Regions from separate parts of the Rhodococcus sp. IEGM 1354 genome, predicted to be linked through region 1. Evidence: riboswitches for the same ligand, from Rfam matches in the RefSeq annotation. Region 1 holds a riboswitch; each other region holds the start of a gene.

What was found. A riboswitch is a leader RNA that binds a small molecule or an ion and turns the genes downstream of it on or off. The one in region 1 is predicted to bind S-adenosylmethionine.
Region 2: another riboswitch for S-adenosylmethionine. It lies ahead of QM588_RS21350 (aminotransferase class V-fold PLP-dependent enzyme); the one in region 1 lies ahead of QM588_RS19265 (ABC transporter substrate-binding protein).
Region 3: another riboswitch for S-adenosylmethionine. It lies ahead of QM588_RS16745 (bifunctional o-acetylhomoserine/o-acetylserine sulfhydrylase); the one in region 1 lies ahead of QM588_RS19265 (ABC transporter substrate-binding protein).

What each region holds. Positions count from the first base shown of each region.
Region 1 covers NZ_JASHKT010000009.1:71,648-73,965, reverse strand. Annotated here, with positions in the region: gene QM588_RS19265 (ABC transporter substrate-binding protein) at 1-1,185, opposite strand, end outside; SAM riboswitch class I at 1,430-1,523, opposite strand; gene QM588_RS19260 (hypothetical protein) at 1,627-2,181, opposite strand.
Region 2 covers NZ_JASHKT010000011.1:89,987-92,304, reverse strand. Annotated here, with positions in the region: gene QM588_RS21350 (aminotransferase class V-fold PLP-dependent enzyme) at 10-1,341, opposite strand; SAM riboswitch class IV at 1,396-1,511, opposite strand; gene QM588_RS21345 (Pls/PosA family non-ribosomal peptide synthetase) at 1,666-2,318, shown strand, end outside.
Region 3 covers NZ_JASHKT010000007.1:74,509-76,826, reverse strand. Annotated here, with positions in the region: gene QM588_RS16745 (bifunctional o-acetylhomoserine/o-acetylserine sulfhydrylase) at 1-1,107, opposite strand, end outside; SAM riboswitch class IV at 1,262-1,384, opposite strand; gene QM588_RS16740 (MFS transporter) at 1,737-2,318, shown strand, end outside.

The DNA of each region.
Region 1 (2,318 bases):
CTGCGTCAACTCCAGGATCGCCTGGTTGCCAGCGAACACTGCGGAGTACATGACCTCGAAACTCAGCCTCTGTCCGTCCTTTTCACGGATTCCGTCCGATCCGGGAACCCACCCTGCCGCGTCGAGCAACGCCTTGGCATTGTCCGGGTCGTAGGTCACTCCGGCGAGTTCGGTGTAACCCGGTGTCGCACTGGCCAACGCGCTGGTGGCCGGCTCGAAATCGGGTCCCAGTACGGTGTCGACGAGTTCCTGCCGGTTGATGGCAGGCACCAGTGCGGCGCGCACGACGGGATCCTGCAACGCACCGCGCGTGACGTTGGGCTGAATGCCGAACGGGACTCCCGGGTTCGAGGTGGTCAGAATTCGGCCGCCGGTCGCTTCGATCTGCGGAGCGTCCTGCGGCAACGCATCGCTGACGGCGTCCAGTTGATCGGAGGACAAGCTTCCCGTGCGGACGCCCGACTCGGGCACGATGGTGAAATCGATGCGATCGAGATAGGCCTCGCCGGTGTGACCGAATACCGCTGAACCCCAGTTGTATCCGGTCCGCTTGGCCAACGAGACCGACCGATCCTGTTGGTAGTCGGCATAGGTGAAGGGCCCGGACCCGATGTTGGTTCCCAAGCACCGCGATTCCGCCGATCGGCCCGAGGTAGCGAGTGCCTGTATTCCGAGCTGTGGTGTCGAACTCGCCTGCAGGAACTGCGCATTCGGTGCTGCGAAGTCGATGCGCACCGTCGAGGGGTCGACCACCGTCGCGCTCTGATAGCCGGTCAGATAGCTCGCCGCCAACGGTGCCTTCGCTGCGCCGAGGCCGATGATCGCGTCGAAATTCGCCTTCACCGCCGCCGCGTCGAGCACCGTGCCGTCACTGAAGGTGACGCCGTCCTTCAGCGTGAATGTGAAGGATTTCGCGTCGGGACCGACCTCCCACCGCTCGGCCAGCCACGGTTCGATCTCACCGGTTTCGGGGTTCTGATCGGTGAGTGAATCGACGACCTGACGGGTGACGTAGATGGTCTGGTTGGTGCCGGACTGGGCGGGATCCGAGCAGGTCGGGGCCCCGGACAAGCCGTAACGCAGAGTCCCGCCCGGCTGAGCCGGACCGGCATCGGCGGCCGTGGTGGCGGCACCACCGGCGCACCCGGCGAGGAATGTGGCCGTAGTGGCGATCAGGCCGGCCACCAGGAATGCAGGACGAGTGGACACGTAGGTGTCTCCGATATCTGGTCGATCGCGCGCACAGTCCCGCGTCCGAGCTGGGTGTGCCCAGGCAGGAGTGCGCGCAGATGATGAGGTGAGGTGTGAAGTACGAGTTGCGGCGAAAGGTCAGCTGCGACAGGTCGAACCGTTGAGGCGGCACAGATCGACATGGAGACGGCGGCAACCGTTGACGAAGCCTGAGGCAACTCGGGTGTTCACGTGCATTCCTCCATCGGTCCCGGCGGTAGCACCCTCACCCGACGAGCGGGGGGTTGCTGCGACGTCATAGAGCCAGGTCTCTCGGTCGCTCTGGATGGTCCTACGGTTCCCGATACTACGAGAGCGTCGACTCGGTTGCCAACCGGGGTAGGAAAACCCGCCGACAACAGACGCGAGAAGCGCGGTCGGAACGATGCCTACCGTTCAGACGGCCAGCGCCAGTCCAGCGCTCCCACTCGCGCAAGATCTCGAATCATCATGCGAGGCAACCTTGTTCAACTCTGGCGCATTCACGCGGTGCACCCAGTAGTCGATCGCTTCGCCGGCATGAGCGAATCGGACGAGGACGTCCATGCAGAGCCAGGTCGCGACCGAGAAGTCCTGTTCCGCACCGTCGAGACCGATCAGTGTCAACTCTTCTCCCACAGCAAGCAACGCGCGATCGATATCGGAACCGCCGGGGCCGAGCCACGCCAGCGCTCGTCCGAGTAGCGCCCAGTCTCCGGCGGTCACAGGCTCATCGGCCGATTGTCTGCACAGTTCCGCAGCCGCAGCGAGAGCATCCGCCACCGGAGTCGTTACCGAACCGTGGAGCTCAGCGAGAATGCCGCGATCGGAGTCGACCAGATCGGCCATGTAGCGCCAGCGGGCAGCAAGCGCCGCGTCCTCTGGCCACAGGTCGGCGGTGCCGAACTGGAGTCGGGTGATCATGTCCTTGGCCGAACTGCACGAAAGCGCGGAGCCACACGAGTCGTTCATGTCGATCATCCCCACTGGGTCAACACACAACATTGGTCACCGGCTCGACAGTCGCATTCGGAGGTACCGTCGAGCAGTGGCTTTCGTCACCGATGCAAGCAACGCTGCTGTGGTCGTTACGTCCGCCTTGGGGGATA
Region 2 (2,318 bases), on a different contig from region 1:
GACGCCATGCTAACTGTCTGTGGGGCTGCACGGGGATCCAACCCCGGCGGCCCCGTCGGCCAGGGCGGGGAACGGCCGAGGGTCCGGAACGGGGTTCCACCACCCGGCCTCTTCGGCGTAATTCCAGTTCGGACCGGACTCGACGAACGCCGCCAACGCGCCGACGAGTCGGTCCACGTCGGCCGAGGAACTGCCGAGACCGATACTGGCCCGCACGGCACCGTCGGCATGACCGAGTCGGCGCAGCAGGGGGTGGGCGCAGAACTTTCCGTCGCGCACTCCGATGCCGTGTTCGGCCGACAGGTACGCCGCCACTTCACCGGGGTCGTAGCCGGCGACGGTGAACGTGACGATGCCGACGACGTCGGGCGCGTCTGCCCACACCTGCAGCAGTTCGACACCCTTCAGTGCGGCCAACCCGTCTCGCAATCGGGTGGACAATTCCCGCTCGTGTGCGGTCGCGGCGTCCTCGTCGAACGATGCGATGGCCTCGCACGCCGCCGCCAGCGCGACGACACCGAGCACATTGGGCGTTCCTGCCTCGTGTCGCTGCGGTGCGGGAGCCCAGTCGGTGTGCTCGATCGTCACACTGCGCACGGCACCACCGCCGGCCAGGTGGGGTTCGCCGGCGTCGAGCCAATCACGGCTTCCCACAAGCACACCCGCGCCGAACGGGGCGTAGAGCTTGTGTCCCGAGAACGCCAGATAGTCCACACCGAGTGCGGCAATGTCCACTCGACGGTGCGGAACGAGCTGTGCGCCGTCGACGACGATCCGAGCACCGTGCCGATGCGCGAGATCGGCCAGTTGCCCGATAGGGAGCACTTCGCCGGTGACGTTCGATGCCCCCGTGATGGCCAGTAGCGCAGCAGGTTTCGCAGCCAACTCCGCGTCGAGCCGGGCGAGCGTCTCGGCCAGCGTCGATGCTGCCACCACCACTCGGCGATTGCGCCACGGCAGCAGGTTCGCGTGGTGCTCGATATCGAGCACCACGGTCTCCCCCGGCACGCACGCGGCCAGCAGGTTGAGCGAATCGGTGGTGTTGCGTGTGAACACGACCACGGAATCCTGTTGTGCCCCAACGAACTCAGCGACGGTCTCGCGCGCCTTCTCGTATGCCGCGGTGCACACCCGAGACGCGTAGCCGGCACCGCGGTGCACGCTCGAGTAGAACGGCAGCAACTCCGCGATCCGATTCGTCACCGCCGACAGCGCGGGCGCGCTGGCCGCGTAGTCGAAGTTGGCGTAGGTGCACGTGCCACCGTGGACCAGCGGAACCTGCAACTCCGTGCCGGAAACAGGGGCAAAAGGAGCACAGGGACGGGAAAGTACAGACGTCATGACAGATCAAGCCCTCACGTTCGAGGGACCCGCAACGGAAGTGATTCGTGAACGAGTCCGCGCTTGCCGCGCCGGTTCTCCGGCGTCAGCCTGGTCGTCACCCGGAGCACCCCACCGCGAAGGAGGGTTGCCGACCAGCAAGCCGGGGCTCGATGCTGGTACTCGTGACCGTGGTCAAGACACTGGCAAACCCGCCACGGTTTTGTCAAGCCGGGGCTCACGCCGAGACAGCAGTAGGATCTCCGCGGTGGGAAGGCGCGCTCGTTCACCTGCTGGCAAACAGAACGTGAGATAACCAACGGCGCTGCTTTTCCTCAGCACCACATGAGTCATCTGCCAACGAACGAGAAGGACACCCGGTTGCCTGTGCACCAAGAGAACGATCTGCCGGGTTCGAGCACGGATATCGCACCTGCTCCGGCCGCGTTTCTCCGCTCGCCCCTTGCCCCGCCGGCCCGCACACTGATCGACGTACTGCAGGAGACAGCCGATCGTTTTCCGGATGCACCCGCGATCGACGACGGGACGGTGTCGGTCAGCTACGCCGAACTGCTGGACGACATCGCCGAGGGGGCCCAGTGGCTCGCCGACGCCGGTGTCCGACGCGGCGACCGCGTCGGCATCAGGATGCCGTCGGGGTCCTTCTCGCTCTATGTCGCGATTCTGTCGATCCTCGACGTCGGGGCTGCGTACGTACCCGTCGACGCCGACGATCCGGAAGAGCGCGCCGAATTGGTCTTCGGTGAGGCGCAGGTGACGGCCATCGTCACTGCGGGCGGTATCGCAGCCGGCACCGCGCCGAAACAGAATGCGCCTGAACTGGGTGGCGGTACTCCGGTGCCCGAGCCGCCCACACCCGAGGACGACGCGTGGGTGATCTTCACCTCGGGTTCGACCGGAACCCCCAAAGGTGTTGCAGTCAGCCACCGTAACGCCGCGGCGTTCGTCGACGCCGAGGCTCGCATGTTCCTGCAGAA
Region 3 (2,318 bases), on a different contig from region 1:
CTTCAGTTCGAAGGCGATGATCGCGCCCTGCCCCTTCGGGAGTAGCTGCTGCCCGCGCTCGTACCAGGGCGAGGATTCGAGTCCGGCGTAGTTGATCGAGACGACGTCGTCGCGACCGGCGAGGAACTCGGCTACCTTCTGCGCGTTCGCCACGTGCCGCTCGATTCGAAGACTCAACGTCTCGAGACCTTGGCTGATGAGGAACGCATTGAAGGGTGACACCGCAGCCCCGATGTCGCGCAACAACTGCACCCGTGCCTTCAAGGCGAAGGCCGGAGCGCCGAGATCGGCGAAGACGACACCGTGGTAACTCGGGTCCGGGGTGGTGAAGTTGGGGTGACGGCCCTGCGTCCAGTCGAACGTTCCGCCGTCGACGATGACGCCTGCGATCGCCGTGCCGTGACCGCCGAGGTACTTCGTCGCCGAGTGCACCACGATGTCGGCACCGTGCTTCAGCGGCTGCAGCAGGTACGGCGTCGCGACGGTGTTGTCGACGATCAGCGGAATGCCGTTCTCGTGGGCAACGGCCGAAATGCCGGGGATATCGAGAATGTCGTTCTTCGGATTGGAGATCGTCTCACCGTAGAACGCTTTGGTCGACGGTGTGATGGCCGCGCGCCACTGCTCGAGATCGTCCGGATCATCGACGAACGAGACGGTGATACCCAGCTTGGGGAGCGTGTAATGGAACAGGTTGTAGGTGCCGCCGTAGAGCCGCGGGCTCGACACGATGTGGTCGCCCGCCTCGGCGAGGTTGAGAATCGCGAACGTCTCGGCGGCCTGGCCCGACGCGAGCAGCAATGCCGCGACGCCACCTTCGAGGGCCGCGATGCGCTGCTCGACGACATCCTGTGTCGGGTTGATGATCCGGGTGTAGATGTTGCCGGGCTCGGCCAGACCGAACAATGCGGCCGCGTGATCGGTGTTGTCGAACGTGTACGAGGTGGTCTGGTAGATGGGCAACGCACGAGCCCTGGTGGTGCCGTCCGGTGTCTGACCCGAATGGATCTGCTTGGTCTCGAAGCTCCAGTCGGCTGCGGGATCGGTGAACGGATCCTCGGTGGGTGCTCCGGTGGCGTCGACGACGTCGGGGGTCGAATCGGTCATGGCTGGTGATACTCCGTTTTCTCAGACGTGTTTTCTGTCGAATGAAGCTCGAGAACTCGAGCGTTACGGGGCGTATCGGTACAGCAACACATGAGAACCTCCTGACATGCCTCGGCCCGTGGGGACCGAAGATCAGTGGGTCCGCTTCGGAGCGGACCCGCGCTTGTCGATACGACACGGATGTGTTGCATCGGCCTGGTCGTTCACCCGGGGCACCCCACCGCGGTTGGAGGGTTGCCGGCCAGCAAGCCGGGGCTCGATGCTGGCACTCATGACCTGGCAGGAATCTTAGCGGGTACGGGTGTCTCGGGGGAACGAGGGCGCTCGCGACCCTCGAGCAGATGCTCTGGTGAGGACAATCACCGCCCGACGACTCGAAAACGAGTCGCCTCGGGGAAGACAATGGAGACGACGAACGTTGTGCCGTCCGGTCGGGCTGTGCTGAATCGATCCACCAGGTCGTCATCGCGCCCCCGGCCCCGCTCTGTAGTCCGATTGCTTACGAAGGTTGTTCTGCTGTGACTGTCACCGATTCCGCTCTCGCCAGAAACGTCAGCGCCGTGCGCGGCAAGGTGTCGAGTGGGTTGAGTGTCGGCCATCGACCACACTCGACCCGCCGCAGGCTTGCCATGCTGGCTCTGTCCATCGGCGGCTTCGGTATCGGCACCACCGAATTCGCGTCGATGGGCCTGCTCCCGGACATCGCGACGACGATGGGCATCTCGGAGCCGTCGGCCGGTCACATGATCTCCGCCTACGCACTCGGCGTCGTCGTCGGTGCGCCGACCATCGCCGCTCTTGCGGCGCGTGTTCCTCGGCGCATGTTGTTGCTGGCGCTGATGGTGGCGTTCACGCTCGGCAATCTCGGGACGGTCTTCGCACCGAGTTTCAACGAGTTGGTGGCCTCCCGATTCGTGGCCGGCCTGCCGCACGGCGCGTATTTCGGCGTTGCGGCGCTAGTGGCAGCGCACCTCGCTGAGCCGGGCAAACGAGCCAAGGCCGTCGCGATGGTGATGATGGGTCTATCGGTGGCGAACGTCGTCGGTGTACCGGTGGCGACCTGGATCGGCCAGGCCCTCGGGTGGCGAAGCGCATTCGCGCTCGTCGCCGTGATCGGGTTGCTCACCGTCAGTGCGCTGGTCCTGTGGATGCCGCGACTCGACGCGATGCCGACCACCAGTCCGATCACCGAGCTCGGTGCCCTGCGCCGT